DNA from 4 places in the Acidovorax sp. GW821-FHT10E04 genome. Region 1 is predicted to be linked to each of the others. Evidence: predicted binding sites of a transcription regulator. Region 1 holds the regulator's gene; each other region holds the start of a gene.
What was found. The regulator FNR, encoded in region 1, switches genes on or off when oxygen is low (the NO sensors DNR and NnrR bind a similar motif). The targets are predictions, from matches to a motif close to TTGATNNNNATCAA.
Positions count from the first base shown of each region.

Region 2: a site for FNR is predicted at 2,701-2,714, ahead of ubiU (ubiquinone anaerobic biosynthesis protein UbiU). Genes of this name have one in related genera too.
Region 3: a site for FNR is predicted at 2,129-2,142, ahead of cyoA (ubiquinol oxidase subunit II). Genes of this name have one in related genera too.
Region 4: a site for FNR is predicted at 2,823-2,836, ahead of AC07OC_RS12255 (universal stress protein). Genes of this name have one in related genera too.

Region 1 is NZ_JBWKMT010000002.1:410,619-415,597, reverse strand. It holds gene AC07OC_RS06900 (cyclic di-GMP phosphodiesterase) at 1-157, opposite strand, end outside; gene AC07OC_RS06895 (sulfite exporter TauE/SafE family protein) at 368-1,126, opposite strand; gene hemN (oxygen-independent coproporphyrinogen III oxidase) at 1,132-2,514, opposite strand; gene fnr (fumarate/nitrate reduction transcriptional regulator Fnr) at 2,701-3,423, shown strand; gene AC07OC_RS06880 (hypothetical protein) at 3,489-3,782, opposite strand; gene AC07OC_RS06875 (FixH family protein) at 3,834-4,115, opposite strand; gene ccoG (cytochrome c oxidase accessory protein CcoG) at 4,188-4,979, opposite strand, start outside.
Region 2 is NZ_JBWKMT010000003.1:348,799-353,777, forward strand. It holds gene trhA (PAQR family membrane homeostasis protein TrhA) at 1-446, opposite strand, end outside; gene AC07OC_RS10965 (U32 family peptidase) at 465-1,394, opposite strand; gene ubiU (ubiquinone anaerobic biosynthesis protein UbiU) at 1,588-2,622, opposite strand; gene AC07OC_RS10975 (MFS transporter) at 2,819-3,994, shown strand; gene AC07OC_RS10980 (LysR family transcriptional regulator) at 3,991-4,914, opposite strand.
Region 3 is NZ_JBWKMT010000002.1:145,212-150,190, forward strand. It holds gene cyoB (cytochrome o ubiquinol oxidase subunit I) at 1-912, opposite strand, end outside; gene cyoA (ubiquinol oxidase subunit II) at 971-2,032, opposite strand; gene AC07OC_RS05515 (MFS transporter) at 2,346-3,686, shown strand; gene tolA (cell envelope integrity protein TolA) at 3,804-4,769, opposite strand; gene AC07OC_RS05525 (ExbD/TolR family protein) at 4,801-4,979, opposite strand, start outside.
Region 4 is NZ_JBWKMT010000003.1:622,886-627,864, forward strand. It holds gene AC07OC_RS12240 (midcut-by-XrtH protein) at 1-104, opposite strand, end outside; gene AC07OC_RS12245 (helix-turn-helix domain-containing protein) at 397-1,452, opposite strand; gene AC07OC_RS12250 (TetR/AcrR family transcriptional regulator) at 1,606-2,229, shown strand; gene AC07OC_RS12255 (universal stress protein) at 2,347-2,769, opposite strand; gene AC07OC_RS12260 (metallophosphoesterase) at 2,881-3,726, opposite strand; gene AC07OC_RS12265 (LysR family transcriptional regulator) at 3,870-4,829, opposite strand; gene AC07OC_RS12270 (hypothetical protein) at 4,955-4,979, shown strand, end outside.

The DNA.
Region 1 (4,979 bases):
CCTCGGTGAGCCCCAGTTCCCGCAACGTCGCGATCTGGTCCGCCGATGCCACCCGGAAACTGCTCACCGGGAACGGATGGTGCATCCAGCCCACATCGAGCTGGATGTACATGCCGACGCGCAGTTGGCTGATATCGATGAGGATGGAGGAGTTCACTTCGGGGCGCGCGAAACATGGAGACGTGAATGCCACCAATAGTTACACAGATTATCGCCAGTTCGAAGGCCTTGTCGAAGGAGCCCACCCGCGCCGCGGCGGCACGGCAACACTTGCCTGCCCGAAGCCACGGGGCGGGACAATCCCCCTCATGGGGATGTGGGTTACCGAAACCGCCTCGCCCTCAGGCCGCCGCGGCCCGAATGCACGCTAGCGGCACCACAGTGAGGGTTTGTAGACGAGGTCCATCCACAGTGCCCAGCTTGCCACCGCGCAGAGCAGGCCACCGGCGGCGCGCGTCCCCCAGTCCGCGCGCACGGTGTTGAGCCGGGCCCGCAACCGCGTCCAGGCCCAGGGCCCGCCGACCAGCCAGACGCCGCTGCCAATGCCAAAAAGCGCCATGGACAATGCGCCCTCCAGGGGCCCTCCGCTCAAGGCAGCCACCAGCAGCGCCGAATACAGCAAGCCACAGGGCATCAGCGCCCAGAGAAACCCCGCGGCAAGAATGCCTCCCGGGGCACGGACCAGAGGCCGCACGCGCTCCCACACGCCACGGCCCGCCTGCTCCACCCAGAGCGGCTGCCGCGCCTGGACCATCAGCATCAGCCCCCACGCCATCACCGCGACGTGCATCAAGGTCCACGCCGGGCGCAGTGCCATGGTCTGCTGAGTGAGCCACGCCAGGCTGTCCATGGCCAGGGCGGCCAGCCCGCCCGCCAGGGCATATCCCGTCAGGCGGCCCGTATGAAAGGCCACGGCCCGCCGGGCCACGCCACCGCGCGGTGCCCACCGCACCGCCTGCACCTTCGGGGGAGCCCCCTCCGCCGGCGCCCCGGCGCCCGGGGCGGATGCGCAGCCCGCGCTCCCCTGCCCCACCACGGCGCCACAAGGTGCCGAGCACATGGCCAGGCAATGGGACCCGCCAACGAGCCCCATCAACAAGGCAGTCGAGGCAACCGTTGCAAGCATGGGATTCAGATGATGCGTGAAAAACGCGCGCGGTTGCGGTCTGCCTGCAGATATCGGTCGAAAACCATGGCGATGCCGCGCACGAAGAACCAGCCCATGGCCGTGACCTCGACACCGTCGGGCCTCACCTTGACCAGTCCCTGCTCGGCCATGGTGTCGAGTTGCGCCAGTTCGGCGGAGAAATAGTGCCGAAAATCGAGGAGCCAGGCCTGTTCCATGGGCTCGAACAGCAGTTCTCCCTGGCACATCAAGGACATGATGACGGCACGGCGCACGAGGTCGTCCCGCGTCAGGGCCAGGCCACGCACCACGGGCAGACGCCCCTGGTTCAGCAGGTCGTAGTACTCATCCAGGGTCTTGGCGTTCTGGCTGTAGGTGGCGCCGACCCTGCCAATGGCCGACACGCCCAGGCCGATCAGGTCGCAGTCGGGCTGGGTGCTGTAGCCCTGGAAGTTGCGGTGCAAGCGGCCCTGCCGCTTGGCGACGGCCAGCGAGTCCTCCGGCAGCGCGAAGTGGTCCATCCCCACATACACATAGCCGGCGCCCATGAACGCGTCGAGCGAACGGGAGAGCATCGACACCTTGCCGGAGGCTGCGGGCAGTTCGGCGGAGAGGATGCGGCGCTGGGGCTTGAACCGCTCCGGCAGGTGGGCATAGGCATACAGCGCAATGCGATCAGGCCGCAACTGAACCACCTGCGCCAGCGTGCGGTCGAACGACTCCGGCGTCTGGCGCGGCAACCCGTAGATCAGGTCCACATTGATCGATTCGAAGCCGAGCGAGCGCGCGGATTCCACCAGCGAAAACACCTGTTCGGCGGGCTGGATGCGGTGCACCGCCTTCTGAACCTCGGGGTCAAAATCCTGCACGCCAAAACTCAGCCGGTTGAATCCAAGCTCCGCGAGCACGGCAAGCCGGTCGGCATTGACGGTACGGGGGTCCACCTCGATCGAGTACTCCCCGCCCGGCGCCAGGGTGAAGCTGCGCTGGAGCATCGCCATGAGTTCCCGCAAGCCATCGTCCGACAGGAAGGTGGGGGTGCCGCCGCCCAGATGCAGCTGGCTCACCACCTGCCCCGTGCCGCAGTGCGCCGTGTGCAGATCGATCTCGCGGCTGAGATAGCGCAGATAGACTTCAGCCCGGTCGTGGTGCTTGGTGATGATCTTGTTGCAGGCGCAGTAGTAGCACAGCGACTCGCAAAAAGGGATGTGCACATACAGGGACAAGGGCAGCGCCTTGGTCAGGGTGCCCATGCGGCGCTGCTCGAGGGCGAGGGCGTAGTCCTCCTGGCCGAAGGCTTCCACAAACCGGTCGGCCGTCGGATAGGAGGTATAGCGGGGGCCTGGTACGTCAAAACGGCGCAGCAGGTCAGGCGAAACAGCGGTCATGGGGCGAATCCTTGCGTACACCTTGACTGTGCCGTAAGCTGCCCCCCATGTCCTTGACATGAATCAAGTGATGGAGTGGCCGGAACAGCGACAATTTGATGCATGTCAGTCGCCTGCCCGCCCTCCAAGAGACTCCCTCTTCGGCCATCGGGCGGTATGCTCGAAACCTAACTCCGCCCTGTGCCTATGAACCCGCTCACCATCAAAGTCGCCTGTTCCAATTGCAACCTGCGCGAGCTGTGCATGCCGGTGGGCCTGAGCGAAGAGCAACTGCACCGCATCGACGAGGTCGTTGCAGTTCGCCGCAAGGTGAAGCGCGGCGGTACGCTGTTTCGCAATGGTGAGTCGTTCACCTCGCTTTATGCCATCCGCACCGGCTTTTTCAAGACCTGCGTGGCCACCGAGGACGGACGCGACCAGGTCACGGGGTTCCAGATGGCGGGCGAGATCATCGGCCTGGACGGCATCGTGAATGACCACCACACCTGCGATGCGGTGGCCCTGGAAGACGCCGAGGTCTGCGTCATGCCGTTTGACCGCATCGAGGAATTGTCCCGCGAGGTCACCGCGCTGCAGCACCACGTGCACAAGATCATGAGCCGCGAGATCGTGCGCGAACACGGCGTGATGCTGCTGCTGGGCAGCATGCGTGCCGAGGAGCGCCTGGCAGCGTTCCTGCTCAATCTGGTGCAGCGCCTGCACGCCCGCGGATTCTCGCAGTCCGAGCTGGTGCTGCGCATGACGCGCGAGGAGATCGGCAGCTACCTGGGCCTCAAGCTCGAGACCGTGAGCCGCACCTTCTCCAAGTTTGTGGAAGAAGGCATTGTCGAAGTCAAGCAGCGCCATGTCCGCATCCTCGAGACCGACGCGCTCAAGCGCATCGTGAACAACCAGTCCGCCTGCCACTGAGCAAGGCGAGCCAGGTCCGCCCGTCCCGGCAACGCCTTGCCACCGGAGCCCGGCCGGTGCGCTGTTCAAGGGCAGGATGATGTCTTTCGGCAATCATCAGGGCGCTCGCCTTCGGGCACGGGGCAGCGGTTGAGTTCAAAGGGCGACATTGCCAGCAGCGTGGTCAACGCGCTGGAGGCCATGGTGATGGCCCAGAACGCAAAGAACGCGAGCGTGTAGACGCCCTGGCGCGACAGGGCCAGCGGCTGCCCGAACCAATGCAGGTCCTGCGGGTCCACCATAGCAAAAACCAGCATCTCCATCGCGCCCGCCATCAGAAAGGCGGGCCATGCAATCCACATCAGGCGTTGCGTCCACATCGGGGTTGTCTCCTGGTAAGGCCGCGCAGACCCGCTGCTCGGCCAGGGGTTTCAGCGTGGCTGGTCCTGAACCGGTGTCGCCGCGTGGTTGCGGCCCTTCATGGCCGGGGCCAGGCTCTTCTCCGGAGCCTCCAGCGTCTTGTTGATTTCGATGCCCTGGCGGTAGTAGTCCTCGACGACCACGGGGTCTGGCCGCGAAATCGCCAGCCACAGCGTGACAAAGCCCGCCACGATGACGATGGCAGGGCCGGCGATGATCAGCCAGACGTGGCCGAATTTCCACCAGGGCGCAGCGGTGGCGGGGGCGGAGCCGATGGCTGGATTGGATGGCATGGGTGCTTGCTCCTCAAAAATCTTCTCGGTCATACAACGTCCCCGGGGCCGTGCACCGGGGTGCACGTCGCCTCATCGGGGCACCAGGAATACGGACTTCTCGGTCACATGGGCCGCAGCGCCCACCGCCTGCACATCGAACTGCACGGCATGGGAGCCCGGGGGCGCGGAGCCATACGGTATCTGCAGGCGCACGGCCACCCACCGGGACTCCGCGGGGCCAATGTCCACCTCGGCTTCAGAGGCCACCTCCAGCCCGTCCAGGCCGCGGGCGCCGATGCGGTAGCGCTGGGGGCCTTCGGTGGCGTTCATGATCTGCAGGCGGTAGATATTCTCCAGCTTGCCGCCCGCCACGATGCGCGACAGGGCCGCGCGGTCGCGCACCACATCCACCTTGAGCGGCGTGCGGGTGACCAGGCTGGCCATCATGCCCACGCACAGTGCCACCAGCACGGCGGTGTAGATCAGCACGCGAGGCCGCAGGACGCGCCGCAGGATCTGCGACTGGCTCCAGCGCTGCGCCACGCCGTTCAGCGTGGAAAAGCGGATCAGCCCCCGGGGGTAGTGCATCTTGTCCATCACCGTGTTGCACGCATCCACGCACAGTCCGCAGCCAATGCACTCGTACTGCAGGCCCTTGCGGATATCGATGCCCACGGGACACACCTGCACGCACAGGGTGCAGTCAATGCAGTCGCCCAGGCCCTTGGCCTTGTGGTCGATCGTCTTGTTGCGCGGGCCGCGCGGCTCGCCGCGTTCCACGTCATAGCTCACGATCAGGGTGTCCCGGTCGAACATCGCGCTCTGAAAGCGCGCGTAGGGGCACATGTACTTGCACACCTGCTCGCGCATGTAGCCCGCATT
Region 2 (4,979 bases), on a different contig from region 1:
CGCCACAGCGGCACCACGGCCACCAGCGCCAGCCAGCCCATGAGCACGTAGATGACCAGCGACAGCGCCCGCGCGCCGCGCGCCCACCAGATCTCCTGCGCGATGCCCAGCAGCGCCAGGCCCCACACCACGCCCAGCAGCGACCAGCCCCAGGGGCCGCGCAGCGACACGAGCGCGAACGGGGTGTAGCTGCCGGCGATCAGCAGGTAGATGCTGCAGTGGTCGAGCTTTTGCAGCACGGCCTTGATGGCGCGCCGGCGCACGCTGTGGTACGCGGTGGACGCGGCGTACAGCGCCACCAGCATGGCGCCGTAGATGCTGAAGGCGACCACCTTCCACGGGTCGTCCAGGCGCGCCGCGAGCGTGATGAGCACGGCCGCGCCCGCCGTGGCGAGCACGGCCCCGGCCAGGTGGCTGATGCTGTTGAAGCGTTCTCCGGCGTACATGCGATGGGGGCCCGCGGGTCAGGACTGCGCCACGGCGCTCCGCACGCGCCCCTGCTCCAGGCCCGGGCGGCCGAACCAGTAGCCGTCGCAGGGGAGGTCGGGCATCAGCGGCTGCATGCGCTCCACCAGGTCGCAGGCCGCCTCGGGGGCGCGCGCGTGGCGGGCTTCGTCAAACGCGGCCACCACCTGCGGCATGTGCTGCGCCTGCGGGCTCAGGCGCAGCACGTCCACGCCGCAGGCGCGCAGGCCCGCCAGTTCGTTGGCCAGGTTGTAGACGCGGGCCGATTGCGTCTGCGTGCCGTTGAGCACGAGAAAGCCCTCGTTCTCGCGCGTGCGCAGCGGCAGCCCGTCGGCATGCTGCAGGCAGCTGAACTGGCAGTCGTCCTTGGGCAGGTTGCGGTGGCGCGCGGTGAAGCAGCGCGCCGAGTACGCCAGCGGCATGCGCCCGTAGGCGAAGACCTCGGTCTCCAGGCCCTGCGGGCGCTGCGCCAGCACGGCCGACAGCGCGTCCCGCGACATCTCCACCGGCATCACCCAGCGGGTGGCGCCGAACTGCGCCATCCACTGCAGCGAGTGCGCGTTGTACAGGTTCAGGTGCGGCCCGGCCACGAAGGCCCGCGGCCCGGTGGGTGGCCGCGAGAGGCAGTGCACGGCGCCCATGTCGTTGGCCTCCACGGTGAACTCGCCGTTGGCCGTGATCTTGTGCAGCAGGCCCACGTCCGCACTGGATTCGATGAGCACCTGGGTGGACAGCACGGCCTCCTTGCCCGCGTCCCGCAGCATGCGCGCCAGCGCCAGCCAGTCGGCCAGGCGCAGCTCATGGCGGCGCGAGCACACTGTCTCGCCCAGGTACACCACGTCGACGGGCGTGGCGGCCATGGCTTCGTAAAACGCGAACACGGTGTCGCGCGGCCAGTAGTACAGCAGGGGGCCGAGAGAGAGTTTCATGGGGCGGGCTTCAGGGGTTTGATCGTGGGATCCAGATGCTGGGAGCGGCGCATGGAGTTCGAATCTGGCGCGGCCCAAGCCAGCGACCGCCGCGCAAGGGCCGCCCCGCCGCGCTGGCGGTGTCCCCCTTCCCGCATCGCGCAAGCGAGGCGAGAGAAGGGGGAAGGCGCGAAGCGCATCAGGGGGTTGTTCTTCATTTCCAGGGGCGGTGGTAGGCGCCCAGCGTGTGCTGCTGCCCTTCGGCCACCTGGTCCAGGCTGGCCATCCAGCGCGTCTTGGGCGCGTAGCGGTGGGGGTGGGCCAGGCACTGGTCGATGGCCTCGCGCCAGACCTGCGTGACCTGGGCCACGTAGGCCGGGCTGCGCTGGCGCCCTTCGATCTTGATGGCGCGCACGCCCATCTTCACGAGCTGGGGCAACAGCTCCAGGGTGTTGAGGCTGGTGGGCTCCTCGATGGCGTAGTAGTTCTCGTCGCCGCCCACGTCGAAGCGGCCCTTGCACAGCGTGGGGTAGCCGGCGCTCTCGCCGGGCGCATAGCGGTCGATCAGCACGCCGTTCAGGCGCGACTCGCGGCCCTGCGGCGTTTCCACCCAGCGCACGGCCTTCGGGGGCGAGCACACGCCGTGCGTGTTGGGCGATTCGCCCGTCGCATACGACGACAGCGCGCAGCGCCCCTCGACCATCACGCACAGGCTGCCAAAGCCGAACACCTCGATCTCCACGGGCGTGCGGTCGATGACCTGGCGCACCTGCTCCATCGACAGCACGCGCGGCAGCACGGCGCGCACGATGCCGAACTGCTCGCGGTAGAAGTTGATGGCCTCGTAGTTGGTGGCCGAGCCCTGCACCGACAGGTGCAGCCGCAGCCGGGGGTGGCGCTGCACCGCGTATTGCATGAGGCCCGGGTCGGCCAGGATGACCGCGTCCACGCCCAGGTCCACCGCCTTGTCCAGGGCGCTGCGCCACGGCCCCGGGTTGGCGGCCTGCGGGTAGGTGTTGAGCGCCATGAAGACCTTGCAGCCACGCGCATGCGCATGGGCGATGCCGCTGGCGATGGCCGCCTCGTCAAAGTTCAGGCCCGCGAAGTTGCGCGCGTTGGTCGCGTCGCGCAGGCCCAGGTAGACGCAGCTGGCGCCATGGTCCACCGCCGCCTTGAGCGCGGGCAGGCTGCCGGCGGGGCAGACGAGTTCGAGGGCGGGCGCGGCCTCTGCAGGGTTGTGGGGTTCCATGGCTCTGGTTCAAACGCAGGCCCCCGGTGGGAGCCCAAGCACTGGGTGGCACCATACCGAGGCCGCTGCGCGCGCCGGCTGATCTTCATCAACCGGAGTGCACAATGCCAGAGCAATGCAGTCGGACTTTGACGCGGCCCGGCCGCCCATGCCCGCCTCGACCCTTTCCTTCCCCATTCCAACAACACCCTTCGCCGTGAACAAGAACCTGTGGCTGCTGGCCCTGTGCCAGGGCCTTTTCCTGACCAACAACGTGGTTTTCATCGCCATCAACGGCCTGGTAGGCCTGCAGCTCGCCCCCTTTGGCTGGATGGCCACGCTGCCCGTGATGGGCTATGTGGTGGGCGGGGCCCTGTCCACCGCGCTCGTGGCCCGCAGCCAGGCCCGGTGGGGCCGCAAGGTGTCGTTCCAGATCGGGCTGGCCGTGGCGATCGCGTCGTGCGGCCTGTGCGCGTGGGCGGCCTTCAGCGCCAGTTTCTGGCTGCTGTGCGCCGCCACCGTGGTGGCGGGCTACTACAGCGCCAATGGCCAGCTCTACCGCTTTGCCGCCGCCGAGCTGGCCCCCGCGGCCTACCGCGAAAAGGCCGTGTCGCTGGTGCTGGCGGGCGGCCTGCTGGGCGCCGTGGCCGGGCCGAACCTGGCCAGCGCCACGCGCACGCTGTTTCCGGTGCCTTTCGCGGGCGCCTACGTGGTGCTCATGGGCGTGGCCCTGCTGTCCATGCTGTGCATGGCGGCGATCCGCTTCGAGGCGCAGCCCGCGCGGCGCGACGCCGCGGGGCAGCCCGTCGCGGGCCGCCCCCTGTCCGAGCTGATGCGCCAGCCCGCGTTCGTGGTGGCCATCCTGGGCGCCGCGCTGGGCTATGGCGTGATGAACCTGCTGATGGCCGCCACGCCGCTGGCGATGCAGGTGTGCGGCTTCAACTTCGATGCGGCCGCGCTGGTGCTGGAGTGGCACGTGATCGGCATGTTCGCGCCCGGCTTCGTCACCGGCCACCTCATCAAGCGCTTTGGCGTGCTGTCCATCATGGGCGCCGGCGTGCTGCTGAACCTGGCCTGCGTGGCCGTGGCGCTCATGGGCGTGGAGCTGCACCACTTCGGCATCGCGCTGTTCATGCTCGGCGTGGGCTGGAACTTCCTGTTCACGGGGGCCACCACGCTGTCCATGACCGCCTACCGCCCCGAGGAAAAGGACCGCGCCCAGGCCGCCATCAACTTCTGCGTGTTCGCCACGCTGGCGCTCAGCTCGTTCTCGTCCGGCGTGCTGGTCACCACGCAGGGCTGGACGCTGCTCAATGCCGGGTCCCTGGTGCCCATCGTGGTCACGGGCCTGGCGCTCGCCTGGCTCGCGGCCCGGCGGCGGCGCGCCGTCTAGGCCCGCGTGGCTCCGGTGCCGGCACCGCCCGGCACCGCGACCGCGTGGGCGAGCCACCGGGCAAACGCGGCCACGGCGGGGTCTTCCTGCCGCCCCTGCGCCACGAAGAGACTGTAGCCACGCAGGCCGCTGTCATGGTGGGGATGCGCCAGCGCCAGTTCGCCGGACAGCAGCTCGCGCTCCACGAAGTAGTGCGGCACCAGGCCGATGCCCAGGTCCGCGCGCACCGCCTCGACCAGCATGGAAAACAGGTCGAACCGGTGGCCGCCCAGGCTGTGCGCCGGCACGCGCGTGATGCCCGCGCGGGTGAACCACGCATCCCACGCGCCCAGCCGCGAGCTCAGCTGCAGCAGCGGCACCGCGCGGAAGTCGCCGCGCTCCATCGCACGCCGGTGGCGCGAGCCGGGAGCGCACACGGCCACGCACACCTCGCTCATCAGCGGCACGGGCTGCACCCCGGGCCAGGCGGCGTCGTTGTACTGCACGGCCACGTCGAAAGGGATCTCCTGCATGTAGGTGTGCGTGGGGTACACCTGCAGGTGCAGGCTGCAGCCCTTGTGCGTGGCCAGGAAGGCGGGCAGGCGCGGCAGCAGCCAGCGCTCGGCGAACACGGGCACGCAGCCCACCAGCAGCCGCGCGCCGTCGGGCCGCTGGGCCATGGCTTCGAGCGTGTGGTTCTGCAGGCGCAGCAGGTCGCCCACCACCTGCGCGTGGTAGCGGCGGCCCGCCTCGGTGAGCGTGGAGCCGCGCGCGCCGCGCTGCACGAGCTGCAGGCCCAGCTGGCCTTCGAGCAGGCGCAGCTGCTGGCTCACGGCGCTGTGCGTGAGGCACAGCTCTTCGGCGGCCTTGCTCACGCCGTGGTGGCGCGCCACGGCATCGAAAACGAGCAGGGCGCGGGTGCTGGGAATGTGCTGGCGCATGTAAGAAAAACTGTCGGCCCGGCAGATTAAAGCAGAACCGCGCCCCGCCAATCGGTCCAACAATT
Region 3 (4,979 bases), 270 kb from region 1:
GCACGGCAGGATCAGGATGTACACCTCGGGGTGGCCCCAGATCCAGATCAGGTTCACGTACAGCATGGCGTTGCCGCCCAGGTCGTTCGTGAAGAAGTTGGTGCCGGCATAGCGGTCCAGCGACATCAGCACGAGCGCGGCCGTGAGCACCGGGAACGAGGCCACGATCAGCGCGTTGGTGCACAGGGCCGTCCAGGTGAAGACGGGCATCCTCATCAGGTTCATCCCCGGCGCGCGCATCTTGATGATGGTGACGATCAGGTTGATGCCCGAGAGCGTGGTGCCCACCCCCGCGATCTGCAGCGCCCAGATGTAGTAGTCCAGCCCCACGCCGGGGTCCTGCGCGCCGAGGTTGGACAGGGCCAGCCAGCCGGAGGTGGAGAACTCGCCCAGGAACAGCGACACCATCACCAGCACGGCGCCGGCCGTGGTCATCCAGAAGCTGAAGTTGTTGAGGAACGGGAACGACACGTCGCGTGCGCCGATCTGCAGCGGCACGAGGTAGTTCATCAGGCCCGTGACCAGCGGCATGGCCACGAAGAAGATCATGATCACGCCGTGGGCGGTGAAGATCTGGTCGTAGTGGTGCGGCGGCAGGTAGCCCATGTTGTCGCCAAAGGCCATGGCCTGCTGCAGGCGCATCATCACGGCGTCGGCAAAGCCGCGCAGCAGCATCACCACGCCCAGGATCATGTACATGATCCCGATCTTCTTGTGGTCGATGCTGCAGATCCAGTCGCGCCACAGGGTGCCCCACAGGCGGAACCTAGTGATGGCGGCCATCACGGCCAGCCCACCCAGCACGGTGGCGACAAAGGTCCAGAGCACGATGGGCTCGTGCGCCATCGGTATGGAATCCCAGGTGATGCGGCCCAGGGCCCAGTGGGGTGCGGTAACAGGTGAGGAGGACATGGCGGTCAGTCTTCTTGGGCGTGGGCGCCGGCGGCCGGCAGGGCGGGGCTGGGGCGGGTCATTGGGCGGCGGTGCTGCGGGTGGAAATGGCGTGGCGCGACTCGAGGGCGGCCACCACCTGGGCGGCGTTCTGCGAGGTGCACACGTCCTGGGGCAGGTTCAGGCCCATGGCGCGCACGTAGGCATCGCCACCGTTCTCGTCGATGGCCATCATGTGGTGCATGCACATCTTGCCGTCCTCGACGCAGCGGTTGAGCACCTTGTCGTACAGGCCTTCTTCCACGCTGGCAAAGCGCTGCACGGGGTCGCGTTCGCTGGGCTTGGCCAGGGCCATGTAGGCCTGGCGGGTCAGGGGCTTGCCCTCGGACCGGGCCCTGGCGACCCACTGCTCGAAGTCGCCCTGGACCAGGCCGTGGAACTTGAAGGTCATGCCCGAAAAGCCCGAGCCGCTGTAGTGTGACGCCATGCCGTGGAACACGCCGGGCTGGTTGATCACGGCGTTCAGCTCGGTCTGCATGCCGGGCATCGCGTAGATCATGCCGGCGAGGTCGGGCACGTAGAAAGCGTTCATGGTGGACGTGGCCGTGAGCTTCAGGAGAATGGGCCGGTCCACCGGCGCCGCCAGTTCATTGACCGTGGCGATGCCCAGCTCGGGATACAGGAACAGCCACTTCCAGTCCATGGCCACCACCTGCACTTCCATGGGGGTGGATTGCGTGTCCAGGGGCTTGGTGGCCGAGATGCGGTCCAGCGGACGGTACGGGTCGAGCTTGTGCGTGCCGATCCAGGTCAGCGCGCCCAGGGCGATGATGATCATGAGCGGCACCGTCCAGATCACCAGCTCCAGGGTGGTGGAATGGTGCCAGTCGGGGTCGTAGTCTTCCTCGGTGTTGGCGGTGTTGTTCTGGCGGTACTTCCAGGCAAACCACAGGGTGAGGGCGATCACCGGCACGATGATGATGAGCATCAGCAAGGTGGCCTGGATGACCATGTGGCCCTGCTGGGCCGCGATGTCGCCCGCCGGGTTGAGGACCACCGCCTTGCTGCAGCCGGCCAGGCCGCCCAGGGCAGCAGCGGCGGCGAGCCAGGCAGGCCCGCGAAAGTGAGGAAGTTTGAACATGTGAAAGGCGCTACCAAGGCGTTGATTCGAGGGTAAACGCGGATGTCGGGATACCGCAGAATGTAATATCGCTAGCTTTTTTGTCCATTGGACATTTTGTCCAGGGTCAAAGGTTGTTGCCCCCCATCCAGGGCATGGGGGCAGAGCCGGCGTTGTCCTGCACGGCGCCCTGGCCCAGGCGTACTTGTCCCGGGGCAGGCTTGCGGGTAAAACCTAGGTACCCGGTGCCTTTGCGGGCAGCGCGATCACTGAAAATCAGGCGGACGAGCCCAGCCGTCCTGGTTTTTTCCGACAACGACAAGGAGTCCTGTTCATGAGCAGCCCCGCCTCTGCCACCTACCCCGCGGCCGGCTTCGAAGAAAGCCCAGCCTCTCTCTCCCGGGCGGACACGCATGAAGATGTCACTCCCAGCGAAATCGCCGTGGGCGTGATCATCGGGCGGTCGTCCGAGTATTTCGACTTCTTCGTTTTCGGGATCGCCTGCGTGCTGGTGTTCCCGTCGTTTCTGTTTCCCTTCATGTCGCGCCTGGATGGCACGCTCGCCGCCTTTGCGCTGCTGGCCGTGGCGTTCGTGGTGCGGCCCGTGGGCACGGCCATTTCCATGGCCATCCAGCGGCGCTGGGGGCGGGGCACGAAGCTGACCATCGCGCTGTTCCTGCTGGGGGTGTGCACGGTGGCCATGGCCTTCCTGCCGGGTTACAAGGACGTGGGCATGACCGCCATCGTGGCGCTGCTGATCCTGCGCATCGGCCAGGGGCTGGCGCTCGGCGGCTCGTGGGACGGCCTGCCGTCGCTGCTGGCGATGTCCGCCCCCCGGCACCGCCGGGGCTGGTACGCCATGATCGGGCAGCTGGGCGCGCCGCTGGGGTTTGTCTTGGCCGCGGGCCTGTTTGCCTATCTGTACAGCAGCCTCACCGTCGAGGAATTCCTGGCCTGGGGCTGGCGCTATCCGTTCTTCGTGGCGTTCGCGGTGAACGTGGTGGCCTTGTTCGCCCGCCTGCGCCTCGTGGTGGGCCAGTCGTACGCCGAACTGCTGCAGGAGCGCGAACTGCAACCCGTGCCCGTGAGCCGCGTGGTGCGCGACGAAGGCAGCAATGTGCTTTTGGGTGCTTTCGCCGCGCTGGCGAGTTTTGCGCTGTTCCATCTGGTCACGGTGTTCCCGCTGTCGTGGATCACGCTGTACTCGGAACAACCCGTCACGCAGATTCTGGGGGTGCAGATCGTGGGCGCCTTCCTGGCGGCGGGGGCCATCATGGTGTCGGGCTGGCTGTCGGACCACCTGGGCCGCCGCAAGCTGCTGGGCGGCATGGCGGTGATGATTGGCGTGTTCAGCTTCATGGCGCCGGTGTTGCTCAACTCCGGCGAGGTGGGCAGCACCATGTTCCTGCTGCTGGGCTTCGTGCTGCTGGGCCTGTCGTACGGCCAGGCTTCTGGCACGGTGACTGCCAATTTCTCGCCCCAGTACCGCTACACGGGCGCCGCCTTGTCGGCCGACCTGGCCTGGATCATTGGCGCCGCCTTCGCGCCCCTCGTGGCCCTGTACCTGTCCTCCCAATTCGGGCTGCTGGCGGTGACGGTGTATTTGCTGTCCGGCGTGGCCTGCACATTGGGTGCCCTCAATCTGAACCGCCGCATGGAGCGGCGCGACCGGTAGCAACGGCGGGTATTTTGCTATCGAATAGATAGCTTCTGGCGCTTACCCATCAAGCGCTGGAGGTCAAAAAGCAAAAGAAAAAGCGCCCGGAAGTACCGGGCGCTTTGTTTTGGGGGCTCAGTCCTGCGGCCTGAAACCGATGGTCAGGGAAGGCGGCACGCGTCCATCCACGTCGCGCGGCAGGGTCTCGGTCTTGTCCAGCGCGCGCAGCACGGCTTCGTCCCAGGCCTTGTTGCCGCTGGACTGCACGAGGCGCTTGCCGACGATGGTGCCATCGGGCGACAGGCGCACCTCCACCTCCGCGCGCGGGTTGCCCGAGATCGCATCGGGGTACACGATGTTGGGCTTGACCTTGGCCGCCACCTTGCCGCCGTAGCTGCCCGAGGGGCCGGCGCTGCGCTGCGCGGTGCCGGTGGCATTTTCGCTGCCGGTGGCGCCCGCCAGGCCCTGCATGCGCCGCAGGTTGTCCTCGCGCTGCTTGGCCAGCTGCTTTTCCTCGGCCTCTGTCCTGCGCTTGGTGGCTTCTTCCGCCTTGCGCTTGTCTTCGGCCAGCTTCTTTTGCTTGTCCTGCTCGGCCTTCTTCTGCTCGGCCAGCTGCTTTTCACGCTGCTCTTTTTCCTTTTCCTTTTGCAGGCGTTCCTTCTTCTCCTGCTCCAGGCGGTCGCGGCGCTCGTCTTCCTTGCGTTCACGTTCGCGCTTTTCACGCTCCTGCTGCTGTTCGCGGGCCTTTTTTTCCTGTTCCAGGCGCTTCTTTTCACGCTCGATGGCGATGTCGGCCTCGCGCGTGTCCGGCGGTTCCACCGCGCGGGGCGGTGGCGGTGGTGGCGGCGGCGTGGGGGTGCGGACTTCGGGGGGAGCGGGCGGCGGTGGCGGGGGCTCCACGGCACGGGGCGCGGCCTGCTGGGGCACGGCGGCCCAGAGCTCGGCCTCCACCGCGGGCTGGTCGGCGCTGCTCTTCCAGTTCACGCCCCAGGTCAGCGCGCCGATCAGCACCGCGTGCACCAGCACCGCCAGCGTGATGGCGCGCAGGCGTGCCGGCGGGCGGGGCGGGGCAAACTGGTCGCGGTCGGTGTGGGCGTGCATGGGCGGTGAGAGTGCGGAGCGCGGTTTCGGTTCAGCCGCCCTGCTTGACGGACAGGCCCACCCGTTGCACGCCCGCCTTCTGCAGGGCGTCCATCGCCTTCACCACGTTTTCGTACTGCACACCCTTGTCGGCGCTGATGACCACCGCGCTCGCGCTGTCCGCGCCCTGGGCCTTCTGCCAGCGGCTGGCGGCATCGCCGATCTCGCGCT
Region 4 (4,979 bases), on a different contig from region 1:
GGCGCGCCCTGGGCCCAGGCGGCGGGGGCTGCAGCGGCGGCGGCCCACAGCAGGGCGATGCGTGGGGCGGTTGCGGGGTGACGGGAGGGATGGTTTTTTTGCATGAAATTGCCTTGTAGCGCTTGTTTTAAAAGGGTGAGTAGCTATTGTTTTGGGAGTGACGCGCGAGCCCTGCGACGGGACCCGGGCCGCCGTCGGTCAAGGCCAAGCCCACGCTGCGCCGGTTGGCCGCGAAAAGGGCGGCGGCGATGCCGCGGACAAGGAACATGGTGGCGCGCACGGAGAAGAAGCGAAGGAGGGCTGCCGCGCATGCTAGGCAGCATTCACGGCGCGGCTTGACTGTGCGTTTCAGGGCGCTTGACTGCCCGTGCCGCCGAGGATCGGCAAAAGCGGGTGCTACACCCTCAAGCCGCGCAGCCAGTCCGCGTATTCGGCGGTGGTCTGCCCGCTGGCGCCGTCCGGGCCCTTGCGGGGCGCTTGCCAGCCGCGGCCCATGGCACGCACGTCGCTGGGCGTGAGGCCAAAGGTCGTGCGAAAGGCGCGGCTGAAATGCGCCTCGCTGGTGAACCCGGCGCGCGTGGCGATCTCGCCCACCCGCAGCCGGCGGTTGGCCGGGTTGGCCAGCGCGTGGAACGCCCGGGCCAGGCGCTGCTGCTGCACGTAGTGCGCCACGCCGCCCAGCGGCTCGAACAGCCGGTACAGCATGCTGCGCGAGACGCCGAACGTGCGGCTCAGCAGCTCGGGGCTGAGCGGGGCTCCCAGGTGCTGCGCGATGTATTGCTGGATGCGTCTGAGGGTGACACCCTGGATCTGTGGCTCCGCCTGGGCGAGGGTGTCGCGGCCCGGGCGCAGGCAGGCCGCCAGCATCTGCGTGGTGGCCTGCACCACGGCGGGCGCCTCGGGGAGGGTGACGGTGGGCAGCCGCCGATGCAGCGACTGCAGGTAGTCGCTGAGCAGCCCGCCCAGCGCCGTGTGGCCGCGCAGCACCGTGCCGTGCAGGTCGGCCGAGGGGCTGCAAAAGGCCTCGTCGGCGATCTCGCGGGGCACGACGATGGACAGGACGTGCGAGGGGCTGGCGTAGGTGCGCTGCGTGCGGCCGAGGTCGAACACGGTGATGTCGCCCGCGCGCACCTGCATGTCCACGCCGTCGTCGTGCTGGCCCACGAACCCGCCGCTGCGGTACCACTGCACCAGGTAGTGGTTGACCCCGTCGCGCGCCACGCGCGGCGTACCGCGCGAGAACTGCTGCCGGCCAAAGCGCAGGTCGCCCACCAGCAGGGCGCCCAGGTGACTGGCGGTGACCGATGCACTGAAGCTCTCCAGCGGATCGCGGTCCAGCGGCGCGACATCGAAGACCACCGAAATGCTGCTGCGCCAGGCCTCGAAGCGCTCTTCGCCGGAACCCTGGTCGGTGGTGAAAACTGTCGATGGCAGGGCGTGCGGCGTGGACATGGCGGCGCGATTATGGGGGCGGGTGCTGCAGTGCACCAGCGCAGATTGCCCGCCCTCGCGCCCAGGCCCGCGGCACGATTCCTGCTGGAGAAAACGTGAACGACGTAGTTGCATTGCAACTTGGTCATTTATTTTTTTACTGTGATGTATAAAATGGACGCCATGCAAACGCAGCCCCCCAAAGCCTCGTTCAAGGAGCAGATGCACCAGGCGCGCGAGGATGCCATCCTCCAGTCCACCTGCCAGCTCCTGGGCGAAAAGGCCTTCGACGCCATGACCATGGACGATGTAGCCAACGCCGTGGGCATTGCCAAGGCCAGCCTGTACAAGCACTTTTGCAGCAAGGAAGAGCTGTGCAGCGCCGCCATGGTGCAGATCCTGGCGCGGGTGCGGGCCTATCTGGCGGACCTGCCCGCCGAAATGCCACCCCTCGAAAAGCTCCATGCGCTGGTGCGCTGGTCGCTGGAGCGCCTGCTGAGCAATGAAATGCCGCTGCTGCCCAGCCGCAACTCCACGCTGCGCGCGGTGCTCATGGCCAACAAGGACTATCTCAACGGCCTGGTGGCGGTGAGCGACCAGATCGGCGAATGGATCACCCAGGCCCAGGCCGAGGGCGTGATCAACCCCACGCTGCCACCGCTGGTGGTGCTGTACACCTTGTATGCGCGGGCCTGTGACCCGGTGGTGAGCTTCCTCAAGGAAGGCGGCCAGTATTCGGATGCGCAGATCGTGGATCTGGTGGTGCGCACCTGTTTCGACGGGCTGGCTGCGCGGTAGCGGCAGCCCGTTCCGGCGTTTCGTACCTCGCAAGAAAGCCCGGCATGCCGGGCTTTCTTGTCTTGTGGGCGAAAAACCCTGCCGAGGCAGGGCGCGGCCTGCGCCGGGCGGCGGGGCTCAGCGCACGAGCAGCACGGGCACCTTGCTGTGGGCCAGCACCTGCGTGGTGACCGAACCCATGACCAGGGTGGCCAGGGCCCCGTGGCCGTGGGAGCCCATCACCAGCAGGTCGAACTTGCCGCTGTCGGCCACCTTGGCGATGTTCTCGCCCACCGTGCCGACCTTGACGCTGCGCTTGGCCTCCACACCGTGGCGCGCGAGAAACTTGCACACGGGCGCCAGGATTTTCTCGGCTTCTTCGGCGTGGTAGTTCTCCACGACTTCCTTGCCCAGGGCCGCGCGGGCACGCGCGGGCAGCGGGGCCTGCACGGTGAGCACCGTGTACTGGTGGTTGCCCCCCAGCAGTTCTTCGTGGGTGGCCAGGTAAGCCAGCATTTTCTTGGTGTAGGCGCTGCCGTCGACAGCAAGCAGGATGTTCATGGTGTTCTCCGAAAAGGAATGGGTCAGACTAACGTGCGCGGACTTCTGTTGTCTTGACCTGGGTCATGTTTTTTCCTCTGCACTGCGGGGCGGCAGGGCCCCGTGCGCCGATCATAAGGTGATGCAGCACTGCGCCTGGAACGCCGCCTGCTCGCCCTTGCGCGCATAACCCAGCGGATTGGCCACGACACGGCACTGCCACGGCGTGCCGTCCTCGCGCAGGCCCCGTGCCGTGTAGTCGCTCGGGGCATGCAGGTGCCCGTGCAGCCACAGCTGCGCGCGGGGCAGCAGGGCGTCCAGCGCGTTGCAGAAGCCCGCCGTGCCCGGCACCATGCCGTAGCGCGGGTCGGCACTGCGCAGGCTGGGCGCGAAGTGCGTGGCCACGACCGTGGGCCCGTCGAACGGGACCGCGAGCGCGTCGGCCAGCCACTGCTGGCAGACCAGGGCCTGGTCGCGCACGGCCTCGGCGAGGAACGGCTGCGCATGGCGGGTGCCGCCCGTCTTGCGCAGATAGAAATTCGCCGCCCGGAAAGCCTTGTCGCGCAGCTTCAGGCGCCTGGCCAGGTCGGTGGTGCCTTCGTGGTCCGCCAAAGCGTCGAAATCGCTCCAGAGCGTGGTGCCCACGAAGCGGACACCTTGAAGAGTGACCACCTCCCGCTCCAGCCAGGTGATCCCCAGCCGTTCGCAGGTCCTGCGCAGCCGCTGGTGGGCCGCATCGAAATCCTGCGCGTCGTATTCGTGGTTGCCGGGCACGAAGAGCACCGGCGTGGGCCAGCCCGCGTACGGGGCCAGGGGCGAGAACCGGGCGAGGCCGAAGTCATCGTCCTGCAGCAGCGAGCCCTGCTGGTAGGAGCCCACGTCCCCCGCAAGCACCAGCACATCGGCGCCGGGGGCCGGTTCGGGGATGAAATGGGGGTGCGCCTCAAGGTGCAGATCGGACAGCAGCTGGATGTTCATGGAGCGCGCAGTCTACGGGCTCGGGGTGGGAAGGGGCGAAGCGAATGCCCTGGCGGCACCCCGAAATGCGCCAGATCCCGCCGCAAGGCACTGCCGCGGCAGGCCGCGCTGGGGTGGGTGGGCGGGATGCCCGCGCCCGGGCCTCACGGTTCGGGAAAGGTGCGGCGCGCCGAGCGCGCCAGGGCGTGCAGCAGCCAGGTCATCGCCGCCTGCTGCGGGCCGCGGCGGCGCCACAGGGCATCGACGTGCACGGGCGGGACGTCCAGCGGCAGGGCCCGTTGCACCAGCGCGTCGGAGATGCCCGTGACGGGCACGAAGTGGCGCGGCAGCACCGTCAGCAGGTCCGAACCCGACACCACGCGCCCGGCGGTGAAGAACTGGTTGACCGTGATCACTACCTTGCGCTCGCGGCCCAGGGAGGCCAGCGCCTCGTCGATGAAACCGAAGGGGCGGCCGGAAAAGCTCACCAGCATGTGCCGGGCAGCGCAATAGGCGTCCAGGGTGAGCGGCGCGTCCGCCAGCGGGTGGCCCTGGCGCATCACGCACACGTATTCCCCGTCGTAGAGGCGGCGGCTCTCGAACGCGACCGCCCCGCCCGACTGCGCGCGTGCCGTGAGGTCGGCCAGCACGGCCGGAAAGTAGCCTACCGCCATGTCGGCGGCTTCCTCGTCGAGCAGGCGCCGGGGGTCGCGGGTGGTCAGGGGCAGCACCCGGATCGAGATGCCGGGGGCCTCGCGCTCGATGATCTCCACGAGGGCGGGAACCAGCGTGGCCGCCGTGGCATCGGCCATGGCCAGCACAAAGGTGGACTCGGCCGTGGCGGGCTCGAAGCGCCCCGGCGCCAGGGAGTCCTGCAGATGGGCCAGGGCCTCGCGCACGGGGGGCCACAGCGCCAAGGCGCGGGGCGTGGGCTCGACCCCCTGGCCGCTGCGCACCACCAGTTCATCCCCCAGCACGTCGCGCAGCCGGCGCATGGCATTGCTCACGGCGGGCTGGGTGATGGACAGCTTGTGTGCCGCGCGCGTGAGGCTGCGCTCGGCCATCACCTCGTCGAAGACGCGCAACAGATTCAGGTCCAGCGAGCGGAAGTTCAAGGGTGTCATGGGAATTCATCACCATTATGAATATCAATGATTCAAAATATAAACTTGAACATGCAAAGGGTAAACCCTAATATCACCCCATCGCCCGGCAATCTCGCCACAAGCGTTAGAAAAGGGAAACCGAAATGACCAGCTTTGCACACGTTGACT